Regions from separate parts of the Limnohabitans sp. TEGF002 genome, predicted to be linked through region 2. Evidence: predicted binding sites of a transcription regulator. Region 2 holds the regulator's gene; the other holds the start of a gene.
The links. The regulator FNR, encoded in region 2, switches genes on or off when oxygen is low (the NO sensors DNR and NnrR bind a similar motif). The targets are predictions, from matches to a motif close to TTGATNNNNATCAA.
Positions count from the first base shown of each region.

Region 1: ACZ5SR_RS02410 (TraR/DksA family transcriptional regulator) is a predicted target of FNR. The motif match lies at 2,904-2,917, and genes of this name have one in related genera.

Region 1 is NZ_AP029224.1:476,811-484,945, forward strand. It holds gene mrdA (penicillin-binding protein 2) at 1-980, shown strand, start outside; gene ACZ5SR_RS02395 (MarC family protein) at 998-1,597, opposite strand; gene ACZ5SR_RS02400 (VOC family protein) at 1,603-2,016, opposite strand; gene ACZ5SR_RS02405 (hypothetical protein) at 2,105-2,479, opposite strand; gene ACZ5SR_RS02410 (TraR/DksA family transcriptional regulator) at 2,499-2,870, opposite strand; gene ACZ5SR_RS02415 (glutathione S-transferase) at 2,985-3,635, opposite strand; gene ACZ5SR_RS02420 (BLUF domain-containing protein) at 3,767-4,189, shown strand; gene ACZ5SR_RS02425 (VWA domain-containing protein) at 4,222-5,295, opposite strand; gene ACZ5SR_RS02430 (S1C family serine protease) at 5,351-6,271, shown strand; gene ACZ5SR_RS02435 (AAA family ATPase) at 6,307-7,356, shown strand; gene ACZ5SR_RS02440 (DUF58 domain-containing protein) at 7,325-8,135, shown strand, end outside.
Region 2 is NZ_AP029224.1:1,888,027-1,896,161, reverse strand. It holds gene ccoN (cytochrome-c oxidase, cbb3-type subunit I) at 1-1,202, shown strand, start outside; gene ccoO (cytochrome-c oxidase, cbb3-type subunit II) at 1,216-1,842, shown strand; gene ACZ5SR_RS09365 (cbb3-type cytochrome oxidase subunit 3) at 1,852-1,992, shown strand; gene ccoP (cytochrome-c oxidase, cbb3-type subunit III) at 2,034-2,966, shown strand; gene ccoG (cytochrome c oxidase accessory protein CcoG) at 3,024-4,481, shown strand; gene ACZ5SR_RS09350 (nitrogen fixation protein FixH) at 4,508-4,792, shown strand; gene ACZ5SR_RS09345 (hypothetical protein) at 4,810-5,046, shown strand; gene fnr (fumarate/nitrate reduction transcriptional regulator Fnr) at 5,084-5,806, opposite strand; gene hemN (oxygen-independent coproporphyrinogen III oxidase) at 6,014-7,396, shown strand; gene ACZ5SR_RS09330 (sulfite exporter TauE/SafE family protein) at 7,456-8,133, shown strand.

The DNA.
Region 1 (8,135 bases), 1.4 Mb from region 2:
CCTACAAGCCCTTCATGGCCATGGCCGCATTGGCCACAGGCAAGCGCAGCGCCAACACCATCATCAACGATGCGGGTTCATGGACCTATGGCGGGCACACTTTCCGCAGCCATGGCGATAGCGGCCTGGGACCTGTGGACATGGTGCGCTCCATCGTCTTGTCCAGCAACGTGTACTACTACTCTCTCGCCAATGAGATGGGTGTCGATGCGATCCATGACTTCATGAAACCGCTGGGCTTTGGTCAGATCACTGGCATTGATTTGCCGGGGGAAGTGCGCGGCATCCTGCCCAGCACTGACTGGAAGCGAAGTTATTACAAAAAACCCGAGCAAAAAAAATGGTACGGCGGAGAAACCATTTCATTGGGCATTGGGCAGGGTTACAACACCTTCACCATGCTTCAGTTGGCCTCTGCCACTGCCACACTGGCCAATGCAGGTGTGCAGTTCAAGCCCCGCGTCGTCACGGCCATTCAAGATGCCTTGACCCACGCGCAAATCCAAGTCAATGCGACAGAGCCTGTGGACCTGGGCTACAAACCCGAGCACATGGAAGTGATTCGCAATGGCTTGGTGGGCGTGGTGACGTCAGGCACCTCGGCGCGCGTGTTTGCCGGGGCTGGATACACCAGCGCAGGCAAGACAGGTACAGCGCAAGCCGTGACCATCGGCCAAAAGGAAAAGTACAACGCCGCCAATTTGTCCGAATACCAGCGTGACCATGCCTTGTACATGGCCTATGCCCCTGCCGACAAGCCGCAAATTGCGGTCGCGGTGGTGGTGGAGAACGCCGGTTTCGGTGCGGCTTCGGCCGCTCCCATTGCTCGGCGTGTGTTTGACTATTGGCTGCTCGGACAATACCCCAGCGAAGAAGACATGGCGGCCACCCAAAAAGGCCAGACAGCTGCACCAATAGGCAAACCGCGCACCAAGCAAGAGGTGCCCTTGGACAGCCGAAGGCTCAATTCATTCAATTGATTTCAGACAGCTGGGCTTCAGTGTGGCCAGCTTTGCGCCAGCGACTTCAAGCCCCGGATCAGCATCTCGACGGAGATGGACACCAGAATCAGGCCCATCAAACGTTCAAAGGCAGAGACCACGCGCAAACCCACCACGCGTTGCAGGCGTTCAGCCAGCAGCAACACCACGGCGCACACCAGCATGGTCACCGTGAGCGCAGCGACCCACTCCAAGCGCCTCTCGGGCGCTTGGCTGACCAACAGCAACACCGTCGCCATGGCCGAAGGGCCTGCCAAGGCAGGAATGGCCAAGGGCACGATCAAGGGCTCAGCCACAGGCACGGGGGTGTCTTGGGGTGGGGGCGGAAAGATCATCCGCAAAGCAATCAAAAACAGCACCACCGCGCCGCCGATTTGCAGGGAAACGTCCGACAAGCTCAAGGCTTTCAGGAACGATTGCCCCACGAACATAAAAGCCAGCAGCAGACCGAAAGCAATCAACACTTCACGCACGATGACGCGGGCACGCCGCTCGGGCGGAACTGCTCGCAAGGTGTTGACAAAAATCGGGATGTTGCCCAGCGGGTCGGTGATCAGCAGCAGCAAGATGGTGGCCGAAGCAAAGGTGTGCTCCATGCCCATCAGCTCGCGTAAACCGTGCTCAGGTCGGCAAAGCCTTTGACTTCAATCGGGTTGCCGAATGGGTCCATGAAGAACATGGTCCATTGCTCGCCGGGCTGACCGGCAAAGCGCAAGTGAGGTTCGACCACGAAGTTGAAATTGGCCGCTTGCAATCGGTCTGCCAGGGCTTGCCAATCGTCCTTTTGCAAAACCAGGCCGAAGTGCGGCATGGGTACCATGTGGTCGCCGACACGGCCCGTGAGGGTCGTTTTGAAAGGCTCGCCCAAGTGAAGGGAAATCTGGTGTGTGAAAAAGTCAAAGTCCACCCAGGTGTCGGTGGAGCGACCCTCTTGGCAGCCGAGGAGGCCGCCATAAAAACGGCGGGCCTCGTCGAGGTCGGTGACATGAAAAGCAAAATGAAAAAGGCTGTGCATGCCCGAAAGCATATCAGCCAGTTAGGCGCTGGGGCAGCCGGAACAACCCGAATGCACCCACCCGCCTGAGCAGGGCTGCCGCAAGCGCTCAGGTATGCGAGGGGTCTGCTGCCATCGCGTCAAATTTCTTGAAATACTGTTTGGCCATGGCCACCAGTTGCGCATCCGAGGGGTGATCGCTGGCGATGCTGTCGACAACAACCGCTGCAATGCTTTTTTGGTGGGTGGTGCACCAATCTCGGAATTCGTTGCGTGCCAAGCTTGGGCCCGTCAACAGCACTTCGCGTGCGCCCGCCAGCGCTTTGGCCACCTCCGCAAAAAAGGCCGCAGTGTCTCCGGCTTTGCCTTGGTGTTTGTGGTGGCTGCGCGATTTGATGCGCTGCGCTTCAACGTGCTCACGGTCAAACATGACCACATGGGCTTCTTGGTGGTCCATCCAGACCACAGCATGAAAAGTACTCATTAACATCCTTGGTTAAAAATCAACGGCGCTGCTCGACCACAGTCTGGCAATCGATGCAGCGTTTGGCGGTTGGGTAAACGTTCAGGCGTGCAGGCGGGATGCTCACGCCACAGGCGGTGCAATGGCCATAGGTGCTCGCATCCATGCGTTCCAGTGCTGCTTCGATGTCTCCCAGCTCGGCCGTTTCGTGTTCGTTCATGGCGAACTCTTCGTCGCGCTCGGAAATGGCTTGGGCTTGGTCATCCAAGCTGCGCACATCATGTTCAGCGGCCATATCGGCGCGTGAAACCAAACCACCACGCTCTTGGGCGATGCGTTGCAGCAGTTGCGTGCGCTCATGCAAAAGGCGCTCGCGGTGGGCGGAGAGGGATGGGGTGTGGGATGAAGTCATGGCTTCATCCTATGCGTCTGGGGTGACGCGGTATTGATGTGGGTCAACCCCAGAGCCACATGGCATTTGCCATGGGTCGGGGTTGATGTGCCTTAAGTGCTCAAGCGCACAGACTCAGCTTTTGGCTTTCATGCGCGACATCATCAAATCCATATTGGCTTTGCGGTCGGCGTTGACTTTTTGCATGTGGGGGCGCTCACCCATCATCTTCAGGTAGTCGCGAGCTGGCAGGTCTGCCAAAAAGTCTTTGCCGTAAATGACTTTGGTCACGCCAGAGATCAAAGGCAGGTGGGTCACGGCCGCGCAGTCGGCCAGCGTCAGGCTGTCGCCCGCCACAAAAGGCGAAAACTTGGCCAGCTTGGCAAACGCGGCGACGTTCTTTTCGAGTTGCGCGCCCACTTTTTCTTTCACCGAGTCGCTCACCTTGCCACCAAAAAAGGCTTCTGGGTACAGGTTGCGAGCGACCAGCTCCAGGTGCAAGTCCAAAAACAGCGCCAATTCGCGGACTTTGGCAGCAGCAAAAGGATCGGCAGGGATCAAGGGGTTTTGTGGGTACTTTTGCTCGATGTATTCCAGCATCACGGCCGATTCGCACATCGCGCCATCGGGGGTTTTGAGGTAAGGCACTTTGCCCAAGGGGCTGGCGGCAGCGTCGGTGGCACCGACCCAAGCCAATTCTTCTTCGAAGGGCACGCCTTTTTCGAGCAGGGCGAATTTGACTTTGTTGTGGTAATTGCTGGCTGCAAAGCCGCAGAGTGTGAGCATGGGATTCTCCAGTTGTTAAGCAATCAGCAAAGATTAGCCCAAGCCGGTGAACCGAAGAGTCACCAATATGCCTGTAAGGTCCGTATCAAGGCACCCACCCAAAATATTGCCACTTATTATTCGGAGCCCTTATGTTGGAGCGCCTGGTTTACCGCTCACAAGCCACCCACAAGCTGGGCAGCTTGCACTTGTTCAATTTGCTGGTTCAGTGCCGCAAGCGCAACCTGAGCCTGGGCATCACGGGGCATTTGCTCTACACCGAGGAAATCTTTGTCCAGTGCATCGAGGGCCCTTCGGGCTCGCTCGATGCTTTATGGAAAAGCCTGCAGCGCGATGAGCGGCACCACAGCTTGCAGCTTTTGTCGCGAGGCCCTATCACCGATCGGCAGTTTTCAGATTGGGCGATGGCCTTTTCGTCCTATGCGCACTTTGACAAGTACGACATCCCCGGTTTTTTCCCGGTGGATGCCAAGGGCATGTCCAGTGCGGCAGACCGTTGCGCACAGTGGGGCGCCCAGTCTTTGTCCGCCGAAAATGACCATGCAACGGCCTGAAAAGAGCTGGGCATTGACCGATCAAGTCTGGGTCAGCGTCTAAACCAGCGCATGGAAAGGCCCATGGCCAGCAAAGCCAAAACACCCGCCAGCGCCGCCAGCAAAGCGCTGATTTCGGTGTCACGCCGCTCCAGCGTGAACTTGGATGAAAGGTGCTGGTAAATGTTGGCAAGTTCACTGGCGTTGGTAGCCCTGAAAAACTCGGCGCCTGTGGTCTCTGCTACTTTTTGCAAGGCCTCTTCATCGACCCTGGCATAGAAAGAAAAGCCCTCCAAACCGGGTATGAAGCCATTGGGCGTGCCAAAGGCCACGGTGTACACACGCACCCCCTTGGAAGCTGCCCACTTGGCCACTTCGACCGGATCGGGCCCGGTGGTGCGGCGCCCATCGGAAAGCAAGATCACCGCACCGGCCGTGTACGAGCCCACAGGCACTGGTTTGGATGGCTCTGCGGACCCGGGGGCAGGGCGCTGGTCCAGCGATCTCCCTGACAGCCCACCGCTTTGCGCTGCCAAGCTGCCCGATTTGAATTCGGCGCCGTACAACACCGACTCCAAGTCAATGGCCGACTCGGGCAACAAGGTGTTCAGGGCCACTAGCAAGCCACTGCCGGTGGCCGTGCCGCGCTGCAGTTGAAAACCATCGATGGCGGCCAGCAACTCATCTTTTTGGTCCGTCACGCCCTGGACCAGTTGCGCATTGCCAGCAAAAGAAACGACGGCCACACGCACATGGCCTGGCAGTTCTTGCAAAAAGGATTTGGCTGCCTGCTGGGCCGCTACGATGCGGCTGGGCGGCACGTCTTCGGCCAGCATGCTGCGCGACACGTCCATGGCCAGCACCAGGGTCAGGTAGTCGGCAGGCAAAGAGATCCGGGCACTGGGCCTGGCGGTGCCGAGCAGCACCAGAGTCAGGGCGCACAGCAGCAAAGCGGGGGGAATGTGCCTGCGGATTCGGTGCCCCGGGCCCAAAGCGGGCCGGATCAGCGCCAGGCTGGAATAACGTACCACATCGGTGCGTTTGCGGCGCAAAGCCCGGATGTACCCCACCACCAACAGGGGGATCAACAGCAATAGCCAAAGCAGCTCGGGCCAGATAAAGTGCATGTTGTGTGGCGTGCTATGAAGTCTGGCCACTGTATCACCGAAGGCTCCATCAACGATGAAACGCGCCGCGCTCTACAGCCGAAAGCCCTCTGGACAAGGGGCTGACAGAATGCTTCCTGCACCGGCAAAAGCGGACGATACCCATCCAGCGCGCACGGCTTCCCGCAGCAGCAACATCACCCAGCGCTTGCAACGCCTACCGCTTTGGGCCGCTTTGCTGCTGTGCGCCTTGCTCAGCGCCACGCTCACTTGGGCCCTGACCCGGCAGGTGGGCGCACCCCAGCGGTTGACCCAAGACGACATCAACGCGGCGGTGCTGCACACCCTGAACACCCAGGAACTGCCTTCGCGGACCGCACGCGCTGCGCAGCTGATCGCGCCTTCGGTGGTGCGTGTGAACACTCAAGACGAAGACCAGAAAAACCCCAAAGGCGAGATGCAAAACACCGGCGTGGGCTCTGGCGTGGTGATCTCGGAAGAAGGCGTCATCCTGACCAACTTGCATGTGGTGCAAGGTGCCAAACGCATTCAGGTCACTTTTGCCGATGGCACGGAATCGGAAGCGCTGGTGATTGGTGTGCAACCTGAAAACGATCTGGCGGTGATCAAGGCCAAGCGCCTGCCCGATGACTTGCAGCCCGCCACGCTGGGCAGCAGCCAGAACCTGCAGCCGGGTGATGAAGTGGTCGCGGTCGGTTTTCCCTTTGGCATCGGGCCCTCGGTCTCGGCCGGCGTGGTCTCGGGCCTGAACCGGTCTTTCGGCTCTGAGGGCAAAACCATGATGCGCGGCCTGATCCAGGCCGATGCTGCCGCCAACCCCGGCAACTCGGGTGGCCCGCTGATCAACATGGCCGGCGAAGTGGTGGGCATCGTGACCGCTATCCTCAACCCCACCTCGGCCCGCACCTTCATTGGCATCGTGTTTGCCGCCACCATTGAAAGCGCAGGCGGCGGCATGGGCGTGTCGCCGTTTTGATTTTGATGACCCACCCGATCTGAAAGGCTTTGTGCATGAACCCCCCTGAATTGGCATGGAACCAGGGCCAGACGCCCCAAGGCACTGCTGTCAACGCCGCGCTGATGGAGCGTGTGCTCTATGAAGTCAAACGCGTGGTGGTGGGGCAAGACGCTTTCCTCGAACGCATTCTGGTGGCCATCCTGGCGCAAGGCCATTTGCTGATTGAAGGCGTGCCGGGGCTGGCCAAAACCCTCACCGTGAACACGCTGGCAAAAACCGTGAGTGGCAGCTTCAAGCGCATCCAGTTCACACCCGATTTGTTGCCTGCCGACTTAGTGGGGACCCGCATCTTCAACCTCAAAACCAGCGAGTTCAGCACCGTGCTGGGGCCGGTGTTTGCCAACCTGCTGCTGGCCGACGAAATCAACCGTGCGCCCGCCAAAGTGCAAAGCGCCCTGCTCGAAGTCATGCAAGAGCGGCAAGTCACGATCGCAGGCGAAACCCATGCCGTGCCCCGTCCCTTTTTGGTGATGGCCACGCAAAACCCGATCGAGACCGAGGGCACCTACCCTCTGCCCGAGGCGCAAGTGGACCGCTTCATGATGAAGGTGGTGGTGGGCTACCCCACCGAGGCAGAAGAGTTCGTGATCGTGCAGCGCGTGACCGGCATGCCTGCCACCGCAGCGGCCGTGGCCGACACCGCACAGATCATGGCACTTCAGGCGCAATGCCGCCAAGGCTATGTGGATCCGGCCCTGGTGCAGTACGCCGTGAAGCTGGTGGCGGCCACGCGCGATCCGGTGCGCTGCGGCTTGGCCGAACTGGCGCCCTATTTGACTTTTGGTGCCAGCCCCCGCGCCACCATCGCCCTGATCGAAGGCGCTCGGGCGCTGGCCTTTCTGCGCGGTCGCCCCTACGCCCTGCCGCAAGACCTGATCGACTTGGTGCCCGATGTGCTTCGCCACCGCTTGGTGCTGTCGTACGAAGCCTTGTCCGAAGGCATGACGGCCGATGCGCTGATCCTGAAAATCCTGCAGGCCGTGCCCGCCCCGAGTCAACCCCTGGACCGCCATGTTCAGCTGGCTGCGCAAGAAGCGAACTGAGGCCACGGCCGAGGCAGGCACGGGCCAAGCCCAGGCCTCTGCGTCTGGCGTGCCCGGCGCAGACTCGTCATGGCCCAACGCAGCGCAATGGCTGAAAAGGCTGGAATGGACTGTGCTCAAACGGCTCGATGGCCAGCTGCAAGGCGACTACCGCAGCTTGTTTCGCGGCAGCGGTCTGGTGCTGGCCGATCTGCGTGAATACCAGGCGCACGACGACGTGCGTCACATCGACTGGAACGTGACCGCCCGCATGCAAACCCCATATGTGCGAGAACACCAGGAGGACCGCGAAATCGCCGCTTGGTTTGTGGTGGACCTGTCTGCCTCGGTGGCTTTTGGCTCGAGCCCAACCAGCAAACGCCATCTGGCCTGCAGCATCGTGACCGTGTTGTCCAAGCTGTTGTCACAACACGGCAACCGCGTGGGCCTGATGCTGTTCACCGGACAAGACCGCGCCCACAGCGTGGTACCCGCCCGTTCGGGCAGGCGGCATTTGCTGCACATCGTCCACCAGATGCTGCAGGCGAGCCAAGCGCCAAACCAAGCCCAGGCCGTGCAGACCAGCGCACTGGGGGCATGGCTGGCGCAGGCCCAGTCGGTGCTCAAGCGCCGCTCGGCGGTGTTTGTGGTGTCCGACTTCATCAGCTCCACCGGGTGGGAAAAACCTCTGGCCCAGTTGGCCAGGCGTCATGAAGTGGTGGCGGTGCGGCTGCGTGACCCGCTGGAGATGGCCTGGCCCGACAACACCGGCATGCTGCTAGTTCAAGACGCCGAGTCGG
Region 2 (8,135 bases):
CCTATTACGTGGTTCAGCGCACCTGCAATGTGCGCTTGATCAACGACAAGGTGGCCGCTTTCACCTTCTGGGGCTGGCAGCTGGTCATTGTCTTGGCCGCCATTTCTTTGCCTCTGGGCCTGACCCAAAGCAAGGAATACGCTGAGCTGATTTGGCCCATTGATGTGTTGATCGCCGTGGTCTGGGTGGCGTTTGCTTTTGTGTTCTTTGGCACGGTGGGCATCCGTAAAGTGCGTCACATTTATGTGGCCAACTGGTTCTTTGGTGCGTTCATCATCGCCGTGGCTTTGTTGCACATCGTCAACAACATCCAGTTGCCCACAGGCCTGCTGCACTCTTACTCCGCTTATGCGGGTGTGCAAGACGCCATGGTGCAATGGTGGTACGGCCACAACGCCGTGGGCTTTTTCTTGACGGCGGGCTTCCTGGGCATGATGTATTACTTCATTCCCAAGCAGGCCGAGCGTCCTGTGTATTCGTACCGCCTGTCGATCGTGCACTTTTGGGCGCTGATCTTCACTTACATGTGGGCCGGTCCTCACCACCTGCACTACACCGCTTTGCCTGACTGGACTCAGTCGGTGGGCATGGTCTTCTCGCTCATTTTGTTGGCGCCCAGCTGGGGCGGCATGATCAACGGCATCATGACCTTGTCGGGCGCCTGGCACAAACTGCGTGACGATCCGATCCTGCGATTCCTGATCGTGTCTCTGTCTTTCTACGGCATGTCGACCTTCGAAGGTCCGATGATGTCCATCAAAACCGTGAACGCGCTGAGCCACTACACCGACTGGACCGTGGGCCATGTGCACTCGGGTGCCTTGGGTTGGGTGGGTTTGGTGACCATGGGTTCCATGTACTACCTGATTCCCCGTTTGTTCGGTCAGAAAAAGATGTACAGCGTCAAGGCCATCGAAATCCACTTCTGGACAGCCACCATCGGCATCGTGATCTACATCGCCGCGATGTGGATTGCCGGTGTGATGCAGGGCTTGATGTGGCGCGCCATCAATGCCGACGGCACCTTGACTTACACCTTTGTGGAGTCTGTCAAAGCCACCTTCCCGTTTTATGCCTTGCGTTTGCTGGGTGGCGTGTTGTACCTGAGTGGCATGGTCATCATGCTTTGGAACACTTTCAAGACCGTGTCCATGGGCCGGTCGGTGGAAGTCCAGATCCCGACACTCGCACCTGCACACTGAGGAGAAATTAAGAATGGCTCAAAACCCAAAATCAGGCGGCTTGTCGCACGAGAAAGTCGAGACCAACAATTTTTTGATGATCGTTCTGATCTTCATCGTCTTGTTGGTTGGTGGCATGGTCGAAATCGTGCCCTTGTTCTTCCAAAAGTCCACCACCGAACCGGTGCCTGGCCTCAAGCCTTACACCGCTTTGCAGGTCGTCGGCCGTGATGTCTATGTGCGCGAAGGTTGCTACAACTGCCACTCGCAGATGATTCGCCCCTTCCGCGCTGAAACCCTGCGCTACGGCTCTTACTCGCTGGCGGGTGAATTCGTCTACGACCGTCCCTTCCAGTGGGGCTCCAAGCGCACCGGCCCCGATCTGGCCCGTGTGGGCGGCCGATACAGCGACGAATGGCACCGCATTCACTTGACCAATCCCCGTGATTTGGTGCCTGAATCCAACATGCCCGCTTACCCATGGTTGGAAAAGACGGCGGCCGACCACGCCACGGTGGTGGCTCGCATGTCAGCTCTGCGGACTTTGGGCGCACCTTACGCCGATGAAGAGTTGGCCAAAGCGGCCGATGAAGTCAAAGGCAAAACCGAGTTGGATGCGGTCATTGCTTACCTGCAAGTGCTCGGCATTCACCGCAAATAAGGCATAGCCATGGACATCAATACTTTGCGATCCATCGTGACCGTCCTCGCCTTCATTGCCTTTGTCGGCATCGTGGTTTGGGCATGGTCTCGGCGCAACCAGGCCAGCTTTGACGAGGCGGCGCAATTGCCGTTTCGCCAAGACGACTGAGCGGTCCTTCAGAACTCAAAAAAATACTTCAAGGAAACTCCATGAGTGACTTCATCAGCAACTTCTGGCACTTGTATGTGGCCGGCATCACGCTGGTCAGCATCATTGCCTGTCTGCTTTTGTTGTGGTTCAGCGGCAAGGCCAAGGCCATGACCGCCAACGACAACACCACCGGCCACGTCTGGGATGGTGACCTGCGCGAGATGAACAACCCCTTGCCCCGTTGGTGGGTCGGCTTGTTCATCATCACCATCATTTTTGCCTTCGTTTACCTGGCCATGTACCCGGGTGCAGGCAACTTTGCCGGCAAATTTGGCTGGTCTTCGGCCGGTCAGTACGAGGCCGAAGTGGCCAAAGGCAATGCCGAAGTCGCACCGCTGTATGCCAAGTTCCAGGGCATGCCTCCCGAGCAAGTGTCCAAGGACCCCCAAGCCCTGGCCATTGGCGACCGCCTGTTCATGAACAACTGTGCCCAGTGCCACGGCTCTGATGCACGGGGCAGCAAAGGCTTCCCCAACTTGGCCGATGCAGATTGGTTGTATGGTGGCACGCCTGATGCGATTAAAACCACCTTGGTGCAAGGGCGCATGGGCAACATGCCGCCCATGGCTGCGGCCGTGGGCACGCCCGAAGACGTGCGCAACGTGGCGCACTACGTGTTGAGTTTGTCCAAGAGCCCGCACGACTCGCTGCGTGCACAACTGGGCAAATCCAAGTTCGGTGCTTGCGCTGCTTGCCACGGCATGGACGGCAAGGGCAACCACGCCATGGGCGCGCCCAACCTGACAGACGACACTTGGTTGCACGGCTGGGGTGAGAACGCCATCGTGAACATCATCAACAACGGCAAGGTCAACCAGATGCCCGCACAGGCCGCCAAATTGACCGAAGGCCAGATCCATGTCTTGGCGTCTTACGTCTGGGGCCTGTCCAACAACGCTGTGACCAGCGCCGCACTGAGCCCTGCCAAGTGATCTGACCCTCCTGCATCAGGCTGGGCCTGATGCAGCATTTGAACCAAGGCCTGCATTTTGTCCATCCCCGAAGAACGCCCCTCTCGCAGTGTGATTCCCATCACCCCCGTGCCCGCCGAGGGCGATGTGGAAATGGTGTCGCTGTACCAAGCGCACCAAAAAATTTACCCCCGCAGTGTTCAGGGCGTGTTCGCCAAATGGCGTTGGCTCATGGTGGTGATCACGCAGTTGGTCTTCTACTGCTTGCCCTGGGTGGAGTGGGGGCAGCGCCAGGCGGTGCTGTTCGACTTGGGCGCTCGCCGTTTCTACATTTTTGGTCTGGTGTTGTATCCGCAGGACTTCATTTACCTGACGGCTTTGCTGGTCATCTCTGCGCTGTCGCTGTTTTTGTTCACGGCAGTCGCCGGGCGTTTGTGGTGTGGCTTTGCTTGCCCGCAAACTGTTTACACCGAAATTTTCCTGTGGATCGAGCGTCAGTTTGAAGGCGACCGTTCCGCGCGCATGCGCCTGGACGATGCGCCAATGAGCTTTAACAAGGCCTGGCGCAAAACGGGCAAGCAACTGGCTTGGATCGTGTTGTCACTCTGGACAGGGTTCAGCTTTGTCGGCTACTTCACGCCGATTCGCGATTTGACGGCATCTATCTTGTCGCTGGGGTTTGGCCCTTGGGAAGTTTTCTGGATCTTGTTTTACAGTTTTGCCACCTACGGCAATGCAGGCTTCATGCGCGAGCAGGTATGCAAATACATGTGCCCCTATGCGCGTTTTCAGAGCGCCATGTTCGACAAGGACACTTTGATCGTCACCTACGACGAAGCGCGGGGTGAGCCGCGCGGTGCCCGCTCCAAAAAAGCAGACCCCAAAGCCCTGGGGCTGGGCGCGTGTGTGGACTGCACCTTGTGTGTGCAGGTCTGCCCCACGGGCATCGACATCCGCAAAGGTTTGCAGTACGAATGCATTGGCTGTGGCGCCTGTGTGGACGTGTGTGACACTGTGATGGACAAGGTGGGCTACGAGCGGGGCTTGATCAAGTTCTCCACGCAAAACGCCATGGACAAGGGCTGGGCCTGGGCGCAAACGCTGCGGCGCATTTTCCGACCTCGCGTGTTGGTCTACACCACTGTGCTGTGGGCCATCATCATTGGTGTTGGCGTGTCCTTGTGGAACCGAGACCCGTTCAAGGTGGACATCGTGCGCGACCGCGCCACCATGGCCCGCATTGTGGTGGGCGGCAAAATTGAAAACGTGTACCGCTTGCAAATCATGAATGCGGCAGAGCAGAACTTGACTTTCCAGTTGCAAGTCGAGGGTCTGCCGGGCCTGGCCCTGGCCACTGAGCCGATGGTGGAGGTGGGGGCCACCGAGTCTCGATGGGTGTCCGTGCGATTGCAAGTGCCCTACGACGCAGCGCCCGCAGGTTCGCACCCGATCCATTTCCACATCGAGTCCCGATCGACAGATGGCCAATCGGTCGGTCAGCTGAGCGAAAAAACCGTGTTTCTGGTCCCTCGTTGAGTGACCCCTATTTTTGAAAGACAGCCATGAACAAGGTTCTGAATGTGAGCAAAGAGGGGCAACCCTGGTGGCGTTTTGGATTGGTGTGGATGGTCATTGGTGGCCCCGCCGTGGTGGTGGTGGCTGGTTTCATCACGTTCTACATTGCCGCGACCAACCCCGATCCGGTGCTCAACGTCACGCCACGCACCGCCATGCAAGAGCGCCAGGGCATCACCCATGTCCCCGCCATGCAAGGACGCAACCATGTGGCCACGGGCGAGTTGCCTGCTGCGCTGCAAGCGCCTGCTGCTGAACCCACCAAACCCTGATTCCGAAAGGAGACACCATGCTCGCTCAACGCTGGATGTGGATCACCTGGCCTGCTTTTTTGGTGGCGGGACTGCTGGAAGTTTTGGTCTTCGCGTTTGTGGATCCGCACGACCTGCATTGGTTCGGGCAAGACCTGGACCTGTCCAGGCAAGCAATTTACACGCTGGCCTTTTTTGCGTTTTGGGCCTTGGCCATCGTGTCCAGCGCATTGACTGCGCTGCTGGGTCTGTCCTCGGCTGAAGTGAACCGTTAAGACACCGAACCACCTGTTCAGTGCTTGAGCCTAGGGCTCAGTGGCAATGTGAGGTGTTGTTCACCAGCCGCTGCAGTCCCTCGGTGTCCAGAATGCGCACGTGGCGCTGCTTGACTTCCACGGTGCCGTCTTCCACAAACTTCGAAAACGTACGGCTCACGGTTTCGAGCTTCAGGCCCAGGTAGCTGCCAATTTCTTCGCGCGTCATGCGCAGCACCAGCTCGGACTGTGAGAAACCTCGGGCGTGCAAACGTTGCACCAGATTCAGCAAAAAAGCGGCCAGTCGTTCTTCGGCCCGCATGCTGCCCAAAAGCAACATCACGCCATGCTCGCGCACGATCTCTCGGCTCATGATCTTGTGCACGTGGTGCTGCAAAGCGGTGACTTCGCGCGAGATTTCTTCGATTCGGTCAAAGGGCATGACACAGACTTCGGCGTCTTCGAGTGCCACCGCATCGCAGCTGTGCTGGTCGTTCACGATGCCGTCCAGCCCAATGATCTCGCCCGCCATTTGAAAGCCCGTGACCTGATCGCGCCCGTCTTCGGTGGCCAGACAGGTTTTGAAGAAGCCGGTGCGGATGGCGTAGAGCGACGTGAACTTTTCACCGTTAGTGAACAGGGTGTCGCCACGTTTGATTTTGCGGCGCACGGCCACGAGGTCATCGAGGCGGTTGAGGTCATGGTCGCTCAGGCCCATGGGCATGCACAATTCGCGCAAATTGCAGTTGGAGCAGGCGACTTTGATGGCTTGGGGATTCATGGTTTATCTCTTGGTTGAGCAATGGATTTGCCTTGGATCAAGACTTGAGCTTATACCGAATCAAGCGCTGAATTTGAGGGTATACCCGGTCCTTGCCAGAAATCCCCGAAAACCGGTAAAGGGTTTGACCTGAGTCAACACATGAGCAGATGCAAGCAGGCAAAGTGAGGCCTTGTTCTGTTTACATTCGAATTAAGGGGCAGACACATGTCCGTCATCTCACCGCAATTGCTGGCTCGCTTTGACGTGCCCGGCCCGCGCTACACCTCTTACCCCACAGCCGATCGCTTTGTCGAAGCCTTTGGAGAGGCCGATTACGTGCAAGCCTTGAAACAGCGCCAATCGGGCCCGGTGGGCAAGCAAGTACCGCTGTCGCTGTATGTGCACATTCCGTTTTGCGAATCGCTTTGCTATTACTGCGCCTGCAACAAAATCATCACCAAACACAAAGAGCGGACTACGGAATATTTGCGTTACCTTCGCAAAGAGGTCGAGTTGCACACCCGCCATTTGGGGCGCGGCCAGTCGGTCAGTCAATTGCATCTGGGCGGCGGCACACCCACCTTCATGAGCGACGAGGAGTTAGGCCAACTCATGGCCATGCTGCGTGAGCACTTCCAATTCGTGCCGGGTGGTGAATATTCGGTCGAAGTGGATCCCCGCACCGTGAATGAGCAACGGCTGGCGTTTCTGGCCGAGTTGGGTTTCAACCGCCTGAGTTTTGGCGTTCAGGACTTTGACCCTGCGGTGCAAAAAGCCGTGCACCGCATCCAGCCTGCAGACCAGGTGTTTGCCTTGGTCGAGGCGTCCCGCCGACTCGGTTTTGAATCGGTCAATGTCGATTTGATTTACGGCTTGCCCCTGCAAACGCCCGAGTCTTTTGACCGCACGCTGGAGCAGGTGAAAAGTCTGCGTCCTGACCGCATTGCGCTGTATGCCTATGCGCACTTGCCCGAACGTTTTAAACCGCAACGTCGCATTCACGCGCAAGCGCTGCCAGCAGGTGCCCCCAAGGTGGCGATGCTCTCGCGCTCGCTCGACGCGCTGACCGATGCGGGCTATGTCTACATCGGCATGGACCACTTCGCTTTGCCCGATGACGCTCTGGCTGTGGCCAAACGACAGGGGCGTTTGCACCGCAATTTTCAGGGCTACAGCACGCAGGCCGATTGCGATCTGATTGCGCTGGGCGTGTCTTCGATTGGCCGCATTGGCTCGACCTACAGCCAGAACGCCAAGACCATGGAAGAGTACGTCGATCTGCTTGACCAAGGCCATTTGCCGGTGGTGCGGGGCTTGGCGCTCACGCGCGACGACCTGATCCGTCGCTCGGTCATCATGGCGCTCATGTGCCAAGGGCAGTTGCAATACGAGTCCATCAACCTGGCTTGGCTGATTGACTTCAAGACCCTGTTTGCCCAAGAGCTGATCCAGCTTGACGCGATGCAGGAACAAGGCCTGGTTCAGTTGAGCGAGAGCGGCATTCAGGTCACAGCCATGGGCTGGTTCTTTGTGCGCGGCGTGGCCATGGTGTTTGACCGATATGTGCAGGCTGACCGCAACCGCACGCGGTTTTCCAAAATCATTTGATGTAGAGCGAAGGGCTGCATCGCCGACAATGCACTTCTTGAAAATCTAGCAAACAAGCCATGCAAAGTTCTTTGGCCATCACGGCCTTGATGATGGGGGTGCTGGGTGGCCCGCACTGCGTGGCCATGTGCGGCGCGGCCTGTGCGGGCCTAGGCCAGGCGGCGGGCGAGCGGCGGGCGCAGGCTTTGTTGGCTTTTCAGTTGGGCCGCCTTGGCGGCTATGCGCTGCTGGGTGCTTTGGCCGCGGCCAGCGTGCAGGGCTTGGGCTGGTTGACCACGCAGTCGGCCGCCATTCGCCCGGTCTGGACCTTGCTGCACCTGACAGCTCTGGTGCTGGGATTGTTGCTCATGCTCCAGGCAAGGCAACCCATCTGGCTCGACGCTGCAGCGCGCCGTTTGTGGGCGCGCGTGCGGGCTTTCAACAGCCGCTGGGGGCGCGCCGCGCCCTGGATGGTGGGTGGGCTGTGGGCCTTCATGCCCTGTGGCTTGTTGTATTCGGCTTTGATGGTGGCTGCCTTGACCAGCCAGCCCTTGGAGGGTGCGGCCACCATGGCCTTGTTTGCCTTGGGCAGCAGCATCAGCCTGTGGGCCGGGCCTTGGCTGTTTTTGCGCATGCAGACCTTGGGCGATGGGGCCTGGGGCATGCGTGTGGCAGGCTTGGCGCTGGCGTCGGTGTCGGCCTGGGCTTTGTGGATGGGCCTGGTGCATGACCAAGCGCCATGGTGCGTTACACCCTGACA